Regions from separate parts of the Metabacillus litoralis genome, predicted to be linked through region 2. Evidence: predicted binding sites of a transcription regulator. Region 2 holds the regulator's gene; the other holds the start of a gene.
The links. Region 2 encodes LexA, which represses DNA repair genes until DNA is damaged. Its sites were predicted from a motif close to CGAACATATGTTCG; they were not measured.

Region 1 (10,192 bases), 1.3 Mb from region 2:
ACTAGACATCAGCGAGAGGTTGGAACAGGTTATTTTGATGAAGTAGCTCAAACGATTTCTGGTGGAACGTCTTCAACAACAGCGTTGAAGGGATCAACAGAAGCGGAGCAGTTTACAAAAGCATAATAAAAGGAGAACGGCCAAGGACTACATCCTTGACCGTTCTTTTATATTACATTGGATAATCACAGAAATAAAGACTGCACATGGCAGCCTTATCCTAGCTTACGCAATCCTTTGTATTCTTTTGATAGTTTCATAAATACTGTCTTGTTCTTTGTGTCAAGTGCATCATTGATACGTTCTTCTAGCAATTCTTTTTTCCTGTTAAACAACGCTTCATCCAAAATCATTTGAATATACATGTCTAATACAGGTTGCTCGGATGGAACGTTTTTCGTGTTACGGGACTTCATGATTTCAGTGTACGACGACTTTTTATTTTTCATGAAAGATCACCCCTGATGCCTTTTTTATATTGTATGGAATTTTTAGGAGAAAATCAACCAAATTGTTAAAATTTTTAAAAAATTTAACAGGAATATTTTTGGAATGTATGAAAATCTTACAATAGGAAAAGATATTCCAAAGGATGTGATGTCATGTATAAGGAAGAAGAAACAGAATTATCACCAACAGCTTTAAATCCACTGGTTGGAATTGAAATGGAAGATAGAGATCGTTTGAGAAGCCCATTTGAGGATTCAGCAGCTCAGAATAATGAATGACTTCTTTACAAATATGTAAAAGAAGTCATTTTTTTATGGAGTTTTTGTAAATTTATAGAATTTTTAAAAAAGACATGCTAGATTATTTATGGGATATTTTACCTAATAATTTAGTAAGAGGTGCAAAACGGTGATTGATACGAACAAAATGGTAGTGGAAGATTATCTTATTAACCGATTTACTATGGCCATTCTCCCTGGTGAAAATAGGTACATCACTGAGGTACTAGAGCTTGAGCAAGATCTTACTGTTGGAAAACGCCCAATGGATGTTATTGACCAAAGTTGCAGATATTTTGGGAGCAGTTATAATGGCAGGAAGGAAGGGACTAAAGACTTAATGGGTGTTACACATAAACCACCAATTGTAATTGACCCGGCAAACTCAATTTACTTCTTCCCAACAACATCCTCCACACGGCCACATTGTGCATGGCTTTCACATAGTTTTGTGAAAGAATATGTAGGAACGAATGAAGACAATACTTGCATTACATTTACAAATGGTAAAGTAATAACGTTACCAATGTCAGTAGGGTCCTTTGAAAATCAACTTTTCCGCACAGCACAGTTAAGAACGATTATTTCTTCAAGAATTGAACAGGAACAAAGAAAAATAAATATGCTTCTTTTTCCGAAAGGTGAGAAGGAAGTTAGTTCATTTTATGAACAAATGATAAGAGAAATGAATCGATTTCAATAATTAACTTCATTGTGAATAAGATAGAACGAGACGAAGCTATCCGATTTGTGGGTAGCTTTTTCAGGGTCTACCTAACACATAAGGATTAACTAATAATGCAACATTTAGGCATGTTTATTCGTATTACTGCTAAGACAGTTTGATTACAAAGGAGAATATGATGTCATTTAAAAAGAGAAGAGAGAAACATTTAAGAAAACGAAGAGCCAAAAGAAAGCATGATACTTATTCCATATTCGATTTCTTTGCGGATGTTGTCTTTTATTTTCCTGAACTTATTTTTCTACCGTTCCGAATAGTATGGTATGGAATAAGAGTCATTTTTAGATTTTTTGATTGGACCTAGTTGAACTTATTTTTCTTTATTAAGTGAGCACTAATATTTATGTTTGTGTACTTTTTCCAAAATTTGTCTTTTCTGGTTTAAATAAATATAATTCCATAATTTCAGATACTTTGTTTCGAATTCTAGGATTAAAATAATTGTGTTTTTCTTCATATCCGTTGTAAATAAAGGAATAAAGAGTGAATGCTTCGTCTCGTTCAACCTGATGAACTTTAATGTTTCGTTTTTGAAGCTCTCGCTTAACGTCAGCCAAATCCTTTTGTGCGAGTTTTAACGACTCTTCAACAATAGATAAATATGGACGATGTAATTTAAATGGACTTTGTTGAATAACTGCTAAATCTCTATTAAAAATTGAAACAGCCATCGGTAAATAAATTGCTTGTTCGATCATGTCTCGAACGTCACTTGGTATTCTTGTCACAGAAATGCCCCCTATCGATACAGAACATTTGTTCGTATTTAATTATAATCGAATCCTAATAAATTCGCAAGTATGACAAACTTAGTAAGTACCTGTATCTTTTAAGTTTTAACATAAGTGTGTACAATAGATACAAAGGATTTTACAAGGAGTATAAGATGAACTTTGAGACGTTGCAGGACATTTTTACATTAGAATATTTAATGGAACTATTTGAGACCTATCGTTCATTTGGTCCATTTTTCGCTATATTATTACCAATGTTAGAAGCCTTTTTTCCATTTTTACCACTAGTTATCTTTATTGTTGCCAATGTAAATTCATTTGGACTATGGATGGGATTTTTTTTATCTTGGATTGGGGCTTGTTTAGGTGCTATTATTGTATTCGTTATAATGAGGAAACTTGGCGAATGGAGAGTTTTTAAGAGCCTGAAAGAAAAAAAGGGAATTAAAAAGCTGTTAACCTGGATTGAACGAAGAGGATTTAGCCCGCTTTTTCTAATTCTTTGTTTTCCGTTTACTCCGTCGGCAGCGATTAATGTTGTTGCAGGTTTGTCCAGAATTAGTTACTGGCAGTTTATATTAGCAGTTCTGTCGGGGAAACTAGTTATGATTTTCTTGGTAAGTTTTATTGGGCAGGATCTGCACGCTCTTATAACAAAGCCAATTCGATCTGTTATAGCAGGGGTTGTAATCTTTTTACTATGGTTTATTGGAAAAAGAGTCGAAAAAAGACTGAATACTACCATAACGGTTGAGAAAAAAGAACACTAACCTTTAGGAGGTTATATGAAAAAGCGTAAAATTGCTTTTACGGCAGTAGGAGTATGTTTAACAGCTATTATTGTGAAAAATTTGATTTTTGTTGAATATAAGGTAGAGGGAGTTTCCATGCAGCCAACATATGAGGAAGGAAGATTGCTTTCTATTAACAAGTTAAGCTTATATTTTTCCTCGTTAAAGAGATTTGATGTGGTCGTATTCCAACTCCCAAATAGTGACGACATTTATGTGAAAAGAGTGATTGGTCTTCCGGGTGATGAACTTCATTATAAGGATGATCAGCTTTATGTAAATGGAAAGGCTGTAAATGAACCTTTTCTTTCTCCTGAAGATCTAGATGTTACGAAGCAGACAGGAAACTTTACGCTCGAGGATATTATAGATAAAGGAACAATACCAAAAGGTTATATATTTGTTATAGGTGACAACCGTATCCAAAGCCGGGACAGTCGTCATTTTGGTTTAGTGAAAATGGATGATGTCATAGGAATTGTAGGTAATGAAGAATAATGCTAACTCAACTTGTTTATAACTTGTGGAGTTAGCATTTTTTTGTTGATAAAGGGAGGGCGTGTGCTGTTGTTCATTAGGTGGATGAATGACAAAAGTGGCGGTGTAGAAGAGAGAGTGGTGTCGTTCATAGGGGCGATGAACGACAAAAGTGTTGAGGTAAGAGAGAGTGGTGTCGTTCATAGGGGCGATGAACGACAAAAGTGTTGAGGTAAGAGAGAGTGGTGTCGTTCATAGGGGTGATGAACGACAAAAGTGTTGAGGTAAGAGCGAGTGGTGTCGTTCATAGGGGTGATGAACGACAAAAGTGTTGGTGGAAGAGCGAGTGGTGTCGTTCATAGGGGAGATGAACGACAAAAGTGTTGGAGAGGAGAGAGAGTGGTGTCGTTCATAGGGGTGATGAACGACAAAAGTGTTGAGGTAAGAGAGAGTGGTGTCGTTCATAAGGTGGATGAACGACAAACCCTAGATAGAATCAGTCACAGATGGTCTTCAAAAGCCCGGATGATGAAGCCCAGCCCAATAGAATCCCCACAAACGTTCTTCAGAACCCCCAATCAATCAAAATATAAAAAATCAAACATACACAAAGAAGAAAAAATTCCCTAATATTTCTATTAAACTATATTATAATGAAAGTAATGAGCAATGGCTCAGAAACATGAATTAAGGGGGATGGAGAAATGCGAGAGGTTGTGATTACTGCAGCAGTGCGAACACCTATTGGTTCTTTTGGAGGCGCTTTCAAAGACCTTTCACCTACACAATTAGCTGTACCTGTTCTAGACGAGGTTGTAAAAAGAAGTAAGCTTCAAAAGCAAGATGTGGAAGAAGTGATTTTAGGACATTGTATTCAAAGGACAGATGAGCCTAATACAGCGAGGACAGCGGCTCTATTAGCTGAATTTCCTGATACAACAACAGGTTATACAATCCAGCGACAGTGTGCATCAGGGTTACAGGCTATTTTATCTGCAGCTATGCAAATTCAAACAGGACATTCAAATATTGTGATAGCAGGCGGAGTGGAGGTAATGAGCTCAAGTCCATACTTACTTAAGCAGCATCGATGGGGATCACGTCTTCAGCATGGCCAGGTAACAGACAGTGTGTGGGAAATATTAGAGGATCCAATTCACCATATAATGATGGGGGAAACAGCTGAAAATGTGGCAGAGGAATATGGTATCACAAGAAAAGAGCAGGATGAACTTGCATTATCAAGTCATAATCGTGCTTTAGCGGCAATTGAAGGTGGGAAGTTTGCACAAGAAATCTTGCCGATAAGTGTGAAAACGCGTAAAGGGGAAAATGTTGTTTCTCAAGATGAAGGACCACGACAGGTTTCAAGTGATAAACTCACGGCTTTAGCACCGATTTTTAGAGAGAATGGAACAGTAACAGCCGGGAATGCTTCTTCCTTGAATGATGGGGCGGCTGCACTTGTTTTAATGTCAAGAGAAGAAGCGGAAAAAAGAGGATTGCCGATTTTAGCGAAAATATCACACTATACTGTTGCTGGGGTAGATCCAAAAGTAATGGGAATCGGTCCTGTTCCAGCTATTCAAAAGGGATTAGCATCATTAAATTGGTCTGTTCAAGATCTAGATGTTGTTGAAATAAATGAGGCCTTTGCTGCTCAATATCTTGCTGTTGAGAAACAGCTGGAGCTGGATAGAGAAAAAGTAAATGTTAATGGAAGTGGAATTAGCTTAGGACATCCAATTGGCTGTACAGGTTCTCGTATTGTGGTTAGTCTTTTGCATGAAATGCAACGAAGAGAGGCGCAAAAAGGTCTTGCTGCATTATGTGTAGGTGGTGGCATAGGGGTAGCCTTGTTTATTGAAAGAGACTAAGAAATAGCAAGAGGCTGAGATTCTCAGTCTCTAATTTTGTTTTGAGTCAATCTGTTATAGCTTAGTAGAAAAGTGAATGCAACTCCAAACAAAACAATAAATAATAGAAGTACATACTGAAAAGATAAAAGGTTTGCTACGAGTGGACCTATACTAGCACCTGTTAATAATGTAAATGAATACAAAGAAATGGCTGTTGCTCGCTTATCCCCGGCCGATTCACCGATAAATGTAATGAGTGATGGAATAAAAATAGCGACAGCAGAGACAAAGAATAAGGATAAGATGGTGATTAGTATGAGCTGTTTTGTTAATAACATGAGTGCGAGGGAAGAGATGATCATCGCTATGCAAGTAAGCAAGATGTTAATGAGTGAATATTTTTTTATCCAAAAGCTGCTGAATAAGGAAAGAGGCGTACCAATTAAGGCGATACATCTACTGTAAAAAAGTTCTTTTTCTAGTTCAACATAGTATTGAGCAAATTCTTCATAAATAGAAACAAATGACATCAAAGTAATAAAGGTTATGCTAAGTCCTAAAATGATTGGGGTTTGAATTAGTCTACCTGTTGTGAAGGTGTCGGCAGGTTTCCTTTTCTTTTGAACGGACACATTAGGAAGAAGATAGAAGGCACATAGAGACAAACATAAATAACTTACCCCGAAGAAATAAAAAACAGCCCGCCAATCTAGCACATTCACCGTTAGCGAACTAATCAGTTGTCCGATAATACCAGCCATTAAAAACCCTGTATTAATGATCGCAATAATGAATGTTCTCCTGTTTACTGTAAACGCATCAAAGCAATAGGCATAGGCAACAGGGGCAAAGCTTCCTAACACAAATCCTTGAAGTCCTCTAGAAAGGTAAAAACTTGTGAGTGAAGTGGAAAAGGTGATTATCAGCGTTAAGCAAAAGGAGGCAACCATGCCGAAAAACAATACATTTCTTTTTGAAAGTGAAGCTGATATTGGACCAAAGCATAGTAGTCCTGTTGCGTAACAAAACGTAAAGATTGTACTTGAAAAAACGGCTTCACCATATGTAATCGACAGCCCTTCTGCAAGTTCGGTATAAATCGGGATAAGTAAATAAATATTACTAGCCACACAAACAGCCGCAAACCAGAAAAACAGTTCCACGATACGATCCTTCATCATCAGATACCTCCTAATGATAACGTATGTTTCAAGAGTAATAGAGGTGTATTCCTTATACAAAAGTTGGTAGAGATGAAAAATGGAATTTGCCTGTAAAGTAAAGTAAAATAGTAAGAGATAGCTAGATCGAAAATTAATACTAAAAAACTACCACGCTACTTTAGTTGTGGTAGTTGTTTTTTCATATAAGAACAAAGAAAATGACCGTTTAATAACACTCTAAAACGTAAGTGGGGAATAAACATGAGTATTCAATTTATCTTGGGGCGCTCTGGAACCGGGAAAACAGAGACGATGTTAAATGAAATAAGAGACAGGCTCTTTCAAGAACCAATTGGCCGTCCGATTATTTATCTCGTACCAGACCAAATGACGTTTGGGGCAGAATATGAGTTAATACGTACACCAAATTTAGGTGGGATGATACGTGCACAAACATTTAGCTTTAGCCGTTTAGCTTGGAGAGTTTTACAGGAAACAGGGGGAATGACTCGTCATCATTTATCTGGTACTGGAATTCAAATGCTTCTCCGGAAACTCGTTGAGGAGTATAAACAAGATTTTAAAGTATTTGCCAAAGCAAGTGATAAAAATGGCTTTATTGAACAGCTAGAAGTTATGTTAACAGAGTTTAAACGATATTGCTTATCACCTCAAGAGTTGGAAGAGTTTGTAGCAAATGCTCAAACCGAGCATGATCGTAAATCATTAACCGATAAACTTCATGACATGGCCATTCTTTATAAACAACTGGAAATTCAATTAAGCCATAAATACGTAGATTCTGAGGATTATTTGAAGCTATTAGCTGAAAAGGTAGAAAACTCAAGTTATTTACAATCTGCTGATATTTATATTGATGGCTTTCATAGCTTTACGCCACAAGAATATGAAGTGGTTGCTGCCTTAATGAAGCATGCACAAAATGTAAAGATTGCTCTTACTGCAGATAAAGCATATAAAGAATTCCTGCCTCATGAATTGCACTTATTTCAAATGACGGGAAAAACGTACAATACCATTCTCGAGCTGGCTACTGAGGCAGGTAAGCAAGTGGACGAGCCAATAGTTCTTAAAGAACAGCATCGCTATGCTGGAAGTCAGTCGTTACAACATTTAGAAGCATTTTATGATATAAGACCAACAACTGTTTTTGATCAAGATCCTGATGTTACGATTTTTCAGGCTACCAATCGCCGCTCTGAGGTTGAAGGAATTGCAAGGGAAATTCAATCACTTATTAGAAATGGTCATTATCGTTATCGTGATCTTGCTCTACTTATACGAAATTCCAATGATTATCGAGATGTGATTGAACAGGTATTCCGTGATTATGAAGTACCGTTTTTTATTGATCAAAAGCGTTCCATGCTCAATCATCCTTTAGTGGAGTTAATTCGTTCTACAATCGAAATTATCAATGGATTTTGGCGTTATGAAGCAGTATTTCGTGCTGTGAAAACAGAGCTGCTGTTTCCGATTAAAAAAGACAAATATGCTATGCGCGAAGATATGGACTTGTTAGAAAACTATGTTCTTTCTTATGGCATTCAGGGATCGAAGTGGACAAATGGGGATCGTTTTCGTTACCGCCGTTTCTATTCACTTGATGATGAATTTGTTGTCACAGATGACGAAAAAGAAATGGAGGACAAGCTAAATCAGTTACGAGAGCTTATTGTTCAACCAATTCAAACTTTGCATAAAAGGTTAAAGCGAAGTCAAAATGGTCAAGAGATGGCAGAAGCTTTGTTTCTTTATTTAGAAGAATTGCACATTCCTGAAAAGCTTGAAGGACTTCGGATTGCAGCAGAAGAAAAAGGGTTGTTATTAGAAGCGAGAGAGCATGATCAGGTTTGGCAGGCAGTCATAAACTTATTAGACGAGTTCGTTGAAATGATGGCGGAAGAACCTGTGTCTTTAAAGCTTTTCTCAGAGATGCTTGAAACAGGTTTGGAGTCAATGAAATTCTCGTTAGTGCCACCAGCAATTGACCAGGTGCTAATTGCAGATCTTGAAAAATCCAGGTTTTTCAACGTGAAGTGCTCATTTATTGTTGGAGTAAATGATGGGGTTATTCCTGCTCGACCAAAGGAAGAAGGCATTTTAACAGAGGATGATCGAGAGGCTCTTCATTATCAGGGGGTCAATCTTGCACCAACCGCAAGACAGCAGCTGCTTGATGAAAACTTTATCATTTATATGGCATTATCAAGTTCATCTGAAAAATTATATCTCTCCTATGCGATGGCGGATGAAGAAGGAAAGGCATTGTTGCCTTCTGTCATTATTAAGCGAATGGAAGAAATGTTTCCAACAATAAAGCAGCAGCGCTTATTGAATGAGCCGGAGCAGCTTTCACCAAAAGAGCAATTATCGTTTATCGTAAACCATCATGTAACACTTTCTTATGTTACATCTCAATTGCAATCGTGGAAAAGAGGATATCCGATTCACTCATTATGGTGGGATGCTTATAACTACTTTGTCTCATCTGATAATCAACAACTCACTCAGAAGGTGTTAAGCAGTTTAACGTATGAAAATAGACCAGAACAGCTAGAAACATCTGTTAGTCGTGAACTATATGGTGAACATATTCAAGGAAGTGTGTCGCGAATGGAGAAATTCAACAGCTGCCCATTCTCTCATTTTGCTTCACATGGTTTAAAGCTAAGAGAAAGACAGTTTTTCAAGCTTGAGGCACCTGATATAGGGCAAATGTTCCACTCTGCCTTGAAACTGATTTCTGATCGCTTACATCATTTAAAATTGGATTGGAAAGAGTTAACGAAGGATCAATGTGAGCGACTTTCTAATGATGCGGTTGAGCAGCTTGCACCAAGATTACAAAAAGAAATCTTATTAAGCTCAAATCGTTATCATTATATCAAGCGAAAGCTACAGAAAATTCTTGCCCGTGCTTCATCTATTCTTAGTGAACACGCAAAGGCGAGTGGCTTTGCACCAGTTGGCCTAGAGCTTGGTTTTGGTAAAGGTGGAGAACTACCACCCATTCGTTTTACATTGCCAAATGGCTGTACGATGGAGGTTGCGGGAAGAATTGATAGAGTTGATAAAGCAACAGGTTCAAATGGTGTACTGTTAAGAATTGTTGATTATAAATCAAGTGAAAAAAATGTCCAGCTTTCTGAGGTCTATTATGGTTTAGCGCTTCAAATGCTAACCTATTTAGATGTTATTATTTCGAACTCAAAGCTGTGGTTAGGAATTGAAGCTACTCCTGCCGGGGTATTATATTTCCATGTTCATGATCCAATGATTCAGGCTTCTTCTCTTTTACCGGAAGAAAAGCTTGATGATGAAATTTTTAAGAAGTTTAAAATGAAAGGACTTTTACTCGGTGATGAGGAAGCAGTGAAATTGATGGATCAGTCTCTTACGGAAGGAACCAGTTCAAATATCATTGCTGCCGGCTTGAAAAAGGATGGAGGATTTCGCTCCACATCCTCTATAGCGAGTGAAGCTGAATTCGAGTTATTGCGTCAACACGTGCGATCCACTTTCAAGAAGATTGGAACGAATATTACAGATGGAATAATCGATATTAGCCCTTACAAGCTTAAGGATAAAATGCCTTGTACGTATTGTGAATATAAATCTGTATGTCAATTTGATGAATCGTTAGAGGAAAATAACTACCGTATCTTAAAAAG
Region 2 (10,192 bases):
TATATTTAGCACTGTTCTAGTATTAAATTTCCTTTTTGTAACTAACTTAACATTCCTGGATGTTTGAGTTTGTATTTGCATTATATCCCCCTCAATTTCATTATCTATACATATACGAGCAGGTGTAGAAAAAAGATTTATCGACCTTGATACATATAATAGGTACTGGGAATCAAAACTTGATTATTTTCTTCATCCTTCTCCATCAATGAGTATGTATCTCTTGCTATTAGGATTCTAAATATATCTCTTGAACCTTCATGTACTTTCCACCTTAATTTCCTTTAATGACCATCCTATTATTTCACGTTTTTTGTCCTCCAATTTAGATTTGTCATACTATAGTAAACATAGTAGACATATTTTTTAAGCTTCATTTAACTGTTTTAATATATTAAAACAAGAGAATCTATACCAATATAATGGACATAATATCCTCTTAAAATAGCTAATCATTATTGTGTCGAGTGTAAATACGTACCTTGTCATTAAACTTATTCCAAATTATACGAACACCATCTAATTTCAACTCAGTTATATAAAATCATCTTCAAAAGGATGATCAGATTTGTGTAACAACATTGGCGATATAAACATTTAAATACACCTCAAAACAATTGTAACAAATTAGGATGTAAAATAATTGGTAGTTGGAGTAAACAAAATAACCCCTACCAAATCAGGAAAGGGGTTATTTCTACTTAATTACTTATGTCAAACCAAACTTCATCATCCCAACCTTGATTAAATACAACTAAAGGTTCATCATTTTCATCTACCATGAAATATGTCCAACCTTCATGTTCTGCACCTTCATACAAATCGTTTCTTAAGTCTGGTTCAAGACCAGCGATAGAAATCCAGTCATCATACGTTACTCCACTTCCACTAACAGCTTTAAATTTAGCATGATTTATATCATAAGGTTCTTTTTCTAATTCAAGTACTTTTATTCTAAACTTAGCTAACACGTATTTCATACCGGTATCTGGTGAATCATTATACATGTTTGCTTCTTTTACCAAAGTTAATGCTTCATCACCTGAGATAACATCTGTTAGTTCAACCTCATATTTAACATGACCGTCTAACCAATCATCTTTTTCAACAAGTAATGTTTCACCAATTCCTGCTGGATTCTTTCTAGAATTTCTATTATTAAGTTCGTTTAATTTGTCAACAATATCACTTTTTATACTAGATAGTCCATTGCTCACTTTAGCAGGTAACTGCTCATACCCACCAGCTTCTTTAATTTCAACTGCTCTTTTTTCTAATCTTTCAAGTTTTGCAAAGTCACTATTTGCTTTATCAACTCTGTTTGCTGTAAGTGAGTCATTTATTACTTTCATTAATCTATATTGAGACACTTCATAAATAACACGTTCCCTTGCAATTTTCGCTGGCTTCACATACTTATTATTCAAAGCATCTCTGTTGGATTTTCCTGAAACCTTTCCAATTGCTCTTTCAGTCTTCTTAATATCATTAGAAAATGAATCATACTGATCATCAATTGAAGATATGTCACCCGAGTTAATTGTGGAATTGAAGCTAGATAACTTTGTTTTAAGTACCTCACCTAAATTTGCAGCATCAGTGTAACTACTAGCACTAGCAGTATTTACTGTTAATGTTAATGCAACCAATACTGTAAACATTGATAATATTATTTTTTTCATGGTCTTCTCCCTTCAATTTGAAATCTATCAACCATGAAAATATTACCATATATTTCTACAATCTGTAAAACACAGAACCTATCTACTTCAGACTTCTATCTTCAATAGCTTTAACCAAAGCATTTATCATAGAAATAAGAGGGACTTCATAATCATTTGTAACATCATAATCCGGCTTCAATCCCATACTTCGCTAATCTTTCAATTGCAATTTTAGTAGCTTCTGTTATTCAAATAACCACTTCCTTCACATTTAATTTTCCAAATGTATCTGTTACATAGCTCCTAGTGTTTAAATCATAAACAACAACCTCGAGCCTAGCTGTTCCATCATCGTTTGTTTCTGCTGTATCTTTAGCTCTACAAATATCTCATGTCGATATCAACCTGAATCAGATCAACGACTCTTCTGTCAATCCCTTCAATCTTCAACATAAGAAGTGAGATACTTGCTATTTCTTCTGCAAGGTTTTTTAAACGTGATTGCCAGGATATTGACTGTCCTCTGTTTTAGTTTGGTGCAACAATCAATTGTGGTATCTTTCTGTTAGCATCTACAGGGTTTACTATGTTTGTTGTTCACATAATGCTTCATAACTGTTTCTGCATTGCCTTGTTTATTGTCATACGCTGTGTGAGAAGGTGGCAAAGTAATCCCTTTGGGCAACAATTGCTTTTTATGACAATCCTCTAATAAGCCATTCTCAGAAGCTTTACCATTCTCATTTAATTTAATTTCTCTATGTTTAATCTATTTATCGACAAGAAACTGCTTAAGTTGCTTTATTCCTGATTTTTATTTTTCATTGTTTTAGGGGATATCCCTTCGCCTGACAGTGGTAGAAATACTCCTATAAAACATCTTTTAAATAAGCATAAAAAAAAGACCACCCTTCCTGAATTTTTCATCAGAAAAAGTGATCTTCTACGTTATGTAAGAAAGATTAAGCAGTTTATATTAAAAATTCCGAAGAAAGATTCACCAATTATAGTTATTCTACTTAGGAATTCCCATTTGTAAATCGCTTAAAACCTTGCTATATCAACGTTTGTTACTTTTGCATCTTATTCATCTGTGACATCATTTGATTGATTTTCTTTTGGGATGGTTTTTGTCCCATTTGCATCATCATCATTTTCAGCATTTGTTCGTTAATTGGTGGATTTTTCTTCAGGTAATTCATCATATATTTACGCGCAATGAAAAATCCTAGTGCAACCCCAGCAAGTAAAGCTAGAATGCCTACTAGAATAACAACCCATAATTGCATTGTATTTCCTCCTTCGTGTTGTCTATTTTACAGTGTACTAAATCCTTTGATATTATACAACATTTGCACTATAATTTCTTTATATTTTATCCAAAATTTCTTTCTTTTATTGGGTTTAGCCACCCATATCTTTCACCTTTTAAGTCCATTGCTAAAAAACAAGGATCAAATTTTCTTAACACTTCAAAAAATATAGTTTCCGCCTCATAACTTCCATCAGAAGTAAGCTCAAGATGACGATTTTTCACTATTAATGTTGCATTACCAAGATTTCCTTTTAACTCGATTTTATGGATATTTTGGAACACTTGATAGTCTGAACGCTTTGCTAAATGAGTTCCTAGTAATTGATGAATAAATAACATTGGAATGGGCTTAGTTATATAATTAATTTGCTTCTCTAGTGTGTTTTCATGTTCAGATCGGGCAATTGTCCAGTGAAAATCTTGAAACAGATGGTAGATTTTAGACTCACGACCAAAGTAGTGACTTGCAAATTCTTCTTCTATTAAGTATATATAATAGTGTCTCACTGTTTCACTCTCCTCAACCATACTATTTCTCTTATTATAAAAGAACAAAGAAGCAATTATTGTCTTAAACTGGAGAGAGAAGACACTATTTTTGTCGAACATTTGAAACCTATCATTACTTAAAGAAGAATGCCATATTCAGTTCCAATTAAAAAGGAATAAATCATTGATTTATTCCTTTTTAATGTAGATCTTTCCTTCTCTCATTTTTCAGCTTTTGCGGCGTTACATCGTTACCATTCGGGTCAACAACTGTTACTCCCTTTAAAGTGTTTTTCATAGAGGACCGAAACACTTGTAAATACTCATTTCGAAGAGATTGTTGTTCTTGCTTTTCTTTATCAGTTAGCCCTACTGACTTTGCTTTCTTGGATAATTCATTTATTCGATCGATTTTAAATTTCGGTAACATGTTTAATAAACTCCTCTCTTAAATCATATAGACTTCAATCTTACAGCTAACCTCAAAGAGATTAAGTATAAAATTACTTTAAAGTCTTTTAAATGATACAAATGACATATTACTAAATAGAGGAGAAAATAACAACTTTAAAACATATTTTTTCACCAATAATTTACTTATCAAGATCCTGTAGATTATTTTCATCAATATATTCTTGATATCTTCTGTGTACAGTAGCCTTACTAACTCGAAACCCTAATCCCCTAAGAGTTGAAGCAATTTCTCCAAAAGTTAGATTTTTCTTCCTTAGCTTAAGAATCTCTTCTATTGGTAAATCAATCTTCTCACGGCCGCCTCCCTTATCGACGTTCTTTAAATTTTCATGAGGATTGTAGCCATTCTCTATTGCCCGATTCATGCCTCTTTTTATTTTATAATTAATAAGCTTCCGTTGGAATTCTTCAACAGTTGCAAGAATACTCAGTACCATTTCATCTGTTTCGGACAGTTCAGGCTCTCCACGCTCATTTAGAGTAAAAATCTCAGCATCCATTTTTCTTATTTCATGTAAAAGAGCTATTTTTGCGTGACCCCGTCCTAATCTTGTATCATCTTGAACTAATAATATAGATGCCTTCTTTTCTTTTAAAATTGATAGTGCTTCAATCATTCCGTCACGGTCTATGTCATATCCACTATGTCTTTCCTCTATTATCTTTATAACTTCAATATTATGTAGCGAAGCTAATCTTAATAGCTCCTCTTTTTGCCTATCAATAGAAGAATCTTGACTATCCTTCTCTGTACTTACTCTACAATAAACAACTGCCTTCATTATTAGATCATCCTCTACTTACTAGCAATTTGTTCTATTTGATAGATTTCTTCCTTTTCAACAGGTACAAAAACAAATTCACCTGGCTTAACAACATTTGTGTGAATGCCGTTTTTATCCTGTACCCACTTTACAAACTCTTGTTTTGAAATCTGGCTTTTTTCATTAAACTCATCAGCAATTGACCAGAGGCTGTCACCCTCTTTAATTTCTACTTGATGATATTTATCCAAACTTTCTGATTTACCAGTATACGTTATTGCTAGTGTTATTGCAAAAAGGACTAGAAAAAATGATACTACATATGTAAAAGATTCTTTTTTCATTTTATACACCTCATAGGAATATTTGTTCGTATTTGTTGAAATTAGTATAATACGAACGAATGTTCCAGTCAAGCGTTTTTCTCGAACTTATGTTTGTATCTAAAGGTAAATGATGCTATAATAAACATAAATTACAGGATCCGAGGTGTCACAGAGGATGACGAAACTATCAAAAAGGCAACAAGATATATTAACTTTTATTAAAGATGAGGTCCAAAAAAAGGGGTATCCACCTTCAGTACGTGAAATTGGAGAAGCTGTTGGATTAGCTTCAAGCTCAACAGTACACGGTCATTTAGCTAGATTAGAGTCAAAAGGATTAATTAGAAGAGACCCCACGAAACCAAGAGCTATTGAAATACTAGAGGAAGAAGAGACTCTCCATATTCCAAAGAGCAATGTTATTAATGTTCCAGTAATAGGAAAAGTAACAGCAGGTCTTCCAATTACAGCTATTGAAAATGTAGAAGAGTACTTTCCGCTCCCAGATCGATATATATCAGAAGATGAACATGTTTTTATGCTAGAAATTATGGGTGAAAGTATGATAGAAGCTGGAATATTAGACGGTGATTTAGTAATCGTCCGACAACAGCAAACGGCTAACAATGGTGATATTGTTGTGGCTATGACCGAGGATGATGAGGCAACTTGTAAAAGATTTTTCAAAGAAAAAGACTATATTCGCTTACAGCCAGAAAATTCAACAATGGAACCTATTATTCTTCGAAATGTGAGTATACTAGGAAAAGTAATTGGAGTTTACCGCACGGTTCATTAAGCTTGCCTAATTAGGCAAGCTTTTTTATTTGCAAATAAAAAAACTTAACACTAAATGTGTTAAGTTTTTTTCTATTAATACATTGACATGTATTGTTCTCTTTCCCATGGGTGTACTTGCGTACGGAACATATCCCACTCTATTTCTTTCGCTTCAATAAAGTGCTCAAATAAGTGTTCACCTAAAGCATGCTTCATTGTGCTATCTGCTTTTAACAAGTCTAGAGCTTGAGCTAGTGTTGCTGGTAGGTCTACGATACCATTTTCAACACGCTCTTCTTTTGACATAACATAAATGTTACGATCAATAGGTTTTGGAGCTTGAAGCTTATTTTTAATACCGTCAAGACCAGCAGCTAAAAGAACACTCATAGCTAGGTATGGATTTGCTGCAGGGTCAACACTACGAACTTCTACACGTGTACTTAACCCACGTGAAGCAGGGATACGAATTAATGGACTTCTGTTTTGTGCAGACCAAGCCACATAACACGGTGCCTCATAACCAGGTACTAGTCGTTTATAAGAGTTTACAGTTGGGTTTGTTACAGCTGTAAATGCAGGTGCATGTTTGATTACACCAGCAATAAATTGTCTAGCAGTTTCACTTAATTGCAGTTCAGCGTTCGTATCTAAGAATGCATTCTCACCTTTGCTAAATAACGATAAGTTACAGTGCATACCAGATCCGTTTACACCAAACAATGGTTTTGGCATAAATGTAGCATGTAATCCATGCTTGCGTGCAATTGTTTTAACAACTAATTTAAATGTTTGAATATCGTCACATGCTTTAATTGCAGAAGCATATTTAAAATCAATTTCATGCTGACCAGGCGCCACCTCATGGTGAGATGCCTCAATTTCAAATCCCATTTCTTCTAATTCTAGAACGATATCACGGCGGCAGTTTTCACCTAAGTCAGTTGGTGCTAAGTCGAAATATCCACCATTATCGTTTAATTCTAATGTTGGTTCGCCTTTTTCGTCTAATTTAAATAAGAAGAATTCTGGCTCAGGCCCTAAATTGAAATCTGAAAATCCAAGTTCTTCCATCTCAGAAAGAAGACGTCTTAGGTTATTACGAGGATCACCAGCAAATGGAGTGCCATCTGGATTATAAATATCACAGATAAATCGTGCAACTTTTCCTTTTTCTGCTGTCCAAGGGAAAATAACGAATGTATCAAGATCAGGATATAAGTACATATCAGACTCTTCGATTCGAACGAAACCTTCAATTGAAGATCCATCGAACATCATTTTATTATCTAAAGCTTTATCTAATTGACTTACAGGAATCTCTACGTTTTTAATAGTTCCCAAAATATCTGTGAATTGTAGACGGATATATTTTACATTGTTTTCTTTTACTAAAGTTACGATATCTTCTCTTGAATATTTAGCCACTTGAAAATCTCCTCTCCTATTTCAAAAAAGTTTTATATTCAATTTCATACTAACTAGATCAATGAAAAAACCTTGTCATGTCCCCTTGCCTTAATGTTGGTCGATTAAAGCGTCCTGCCTGCATAAGTTCAGATTTTAAGAGCTTACGTAATTCAGCATCACTCAAATCAGGTTTTTCAACAGTTTTATGTTGCTCTTCTTTCTCTTCACTATGTGTACTTTTGCGCAAGAAAATTTCTTTAATTCCAGCCAAGTTAACACCTTGTTCAATTAAATTACGAATCTCCAATAATTTGTCAACATCATTAAACGAAAACAATCTTCTATTGCTTTCCGTTCGAGCTGGAAAAATAAGTTCATTCTCTTCATAATAACGAATTTGTCTTGCAGACAGATCTGTGAGCTGCATAACAATTCCGATAGGAAATAGGGGCATTGAGCGTCGTATATTATCACTCATGTTATTCGCTCCTTTTATTTAACTAATCTCATTATAACTTATGTAATATTATGTGTCAATCATGTGTCAGGTTACATAACATAGTAGAATTACTTTCTATTAGTAATTATCTATCTATTGAGATTAACTTTTGCTCAATTAAAGAATCAACAGCACTACAAACAGCTATTTTTACATGAGTGTATGTTAGTCCACCTTGGACGTATGCAACGTACGGCTCTCTTAATGGCCCATCTGCGGAAAGTTCGATGCTAGCTCCTTGAACAAAAGTACCTGCTGCCATAATGACATCATCTTCATATCCAGGCATATAGTTAGGATATGGTGTAACATGGGAGTTTATTGGTGAAGAATACTGAATTGCTTGGCAAAAAGCAACCATCAGTTTTGGGTCTTCAAATTGTACAGATTGAATCAAATCAGTTCTTATACTGTTCCACGAAGGACTCGTTTTCAAACCAATTTCTTCTAAAAAAGCTGAAGTAAATACTGCACCTTTTAACGCTTGTCCCACAACATGCGGTGCCAAAAAGAACCCTTGATACATTTCCTGAAGGCTGTATAGTGAAGCACCAGCCTCTGCTCCAATACCAGGTGAAGTCATTCTGTACGAGCAAGCCTCTATAAGTTCTTTTTTGCCAACTAAATAGCCTCCTGTTTTTGCAAGTCCACCGCCAGGATTTTTAATTAATGATCCTGCAATTAGATCAGCTCCAACATGACATGGCTCCAATTCTTCCACAAATTCACCATAGCAGTTATCAACGAAAATGACAATATCTTCTTTAAGTGATTTAACAAAATTTATCATTTGTTTAATATCTGATATTGTAAATGAAGGCCTTGTTGCATATCCTTTAGAACGTTGAATACCAATCATTTTAGTTTTAGGGGAAATAGCGTTTTTTACACCTTCAAAATTTACAGTACCATCTTCTTTAAGATCCACAGTATTGTAATCTATATTAAATTCCTTAAGTGAGCCAATACCGCTACCTCTGATACCTACTATTTCTTCAAGTGTATCATATGGTTTTCCAGTTATATATAGTAGTTCATCGCCTGGTCTTAAAACACCGAAAAGAGCAATCGAAATAGCGTGCGTTCCGGAGATAATTTGTGGTCTTACTAAGCCAGCTTCCCCTCCAAACACATCTGCATACACTTCTTCTAAGGTGTCTCTGCCAATATCATCATATCCATAACCTGTTGATGGAATAAAGTGAGAGTCACTAATTCGATGCTTTTGAAAGCTTTTTAGCACCTTAAATTGGTTTACCTCACTGATAAAATCAATTTGGTCGTGAACCTTATCTATTTTTTGTTCAGCCTTTTCAACAATTGGGGCAATAGCTGCCCCATTTTTTAATAACTCAAACATGTTTATTACCCTCTCCGTTATACCTATCTAGTTGTCCATTTATCGCATGTGTTGGGAGAACAAACCCTTCGATTTCATACACTTCTTTCTCTTCTATAAATTCTAAGTGTTCAATTAGAGATTCAGTTTTCAATTGCGAAATTAACCTACCTTCATTTGCTGGTAGGTGGATGGAGTAATGTTTCATTTCTTTTTTTGCAATATTCTCCACCTTATTCATCAACATTTTTAAATCTTCTTCAGAAAAAGCAGTAATTGTTAGATAATCCTCCGTCGGGGATGGTACAAATGATCCCGGAGTCTGATCCTTTTTATTATAAACGGTCAAAATCGGTATATCGGTTACATCCAATTGTTCAAGAAGCTTATATACAGTCTTCTCATGATTGGCGTAGTCTTCATTCGAGCTGTCAACAACATGAAGAATAAGATCTGCTTCTTTTACTTCTTCAAGTGTAGATCGGAACGCTGCCACAAGAGTTGTCGGTAAATCCTGAATAAAACCTACAGTATCTGTGATCAGTGCTTGATATGTTGATGGTAATAATACTTTTCTTGTCATAGGATCTAATGTTGCAAATAATAAGTCTTCTTCAAACGTTCCTGCTGTTGTTAATCGATTAAATATCGTTGATTTCCCTGCATTTGTATACCCTACCAAAGCAATTTGAAAAGCTTGGTTTTTCTTACGACGTTCACGATATCTGCTTCTGTGTCTAACAACAGTTGATAACTGCTGTTTTATTTCATTAATACGATTTCGAATGTGACGACGATCAGTTTCTAGTTGAGTTTCCCCTGGACCTCTTGTACCAATACCTCCTCCTTGACGTGATAAAGCAATACCTTGTCCAGTTAATCTCGGGAGCAGGTATTGTAGTTGTGCAAGCTCTACCTGAAGCTTACCTTCTTTTGATTTAGCACGTTGTGCAAATATATCTAAAATCAGTTGAGTACGATCTATAATTCGCACATCTACTATTGATGATAAATTTCTTAATTGACTTGGTGATAATTCATCATTAAAAACGACAATATCTGGACTAAATTCCTCAACTAAACTCAATAATTCATCTACTTTTCCTTTTCCTATGTATGTAGCGGGATGTGG

Region 1: the regulator LexA is predicted to act here: its motif matches at 2,223-2,236, upstream of D9842_RS24225 (YhjD family protein).

The regions. Positions count from the first base shown of each region.
Region 1 covers NZ_CP033043.1:4,941,875-4,952,066, forward strand. The annotation lists gene aceA (isocitrate lyase) at 1-126, shown strand, start outside; gene D9842_RS24210 (IDEAL domain-containing protein) at 216-449, opposite strand; gene D9842_RS26445 (hypothetical protein) at 603-728, shown strand; gene D9842_RS24215 (competence protein ComK) at 859-1,431, shown strand; gene D9842_RS24225 (YhjD family protein) at 1,815-2,201, opposite strand; gene D9842_RS24230 (TVP38/TMEM64 family protein) at 2,360-2,977, shown strand; gene lepB (signal peptidase I) at 2,993-3,496, shown strand; gene D9842_RS24245 (thiolase family protein) at 4,180-5,352, shown strand; gene D9842_RS24250 (MFS transporter) at 5,376-6,515, opposite strand; gene addB (helicase-exonuclease AddAB subunit AddB) at 6,759-10,192, shown strand, end outside.
Region 2 covers NZ_CP033043.1:990,509-1,000,700, reverse strand. The annotation lists gene D9842_RS04695 (hypothetical protein) at 702-1,682, opposite strand; gene D9842_RS04690 (YneF family protein) at 2,735-2,953, opposite strand; gene sirA (sporulation inhibitor of replication protein SirA) at 3,040-3,486, opposite strand; gene D9842_RS04680 (DUF896 domain-containing protein) at 3,668-3,898, opposite strand; gene D9842_RS04675 (YneB family resolvase-like protein) at 4,062-4,724, opposite strand; gene yneA (cell division suppressor protein YneA) at 4,739-5,050, opposite strand; gene lexA (transcriptional repressor LexA) at 5,208-5,831, shown strand; gene glnA (type I glutamate--ammonia ligase) at 5,906-7,240, opposite strand; gene D9842_RS04655 (MerR family transcriptional regulator) at 7,299-7,700, opposite strand; gene D9842_RS04650 (methionine gamma-lyase family protein) at 7,807-9,081, opposite strand; gene hflX (GTPase HflX) at 9,074-10,192, opposite strand, start outside.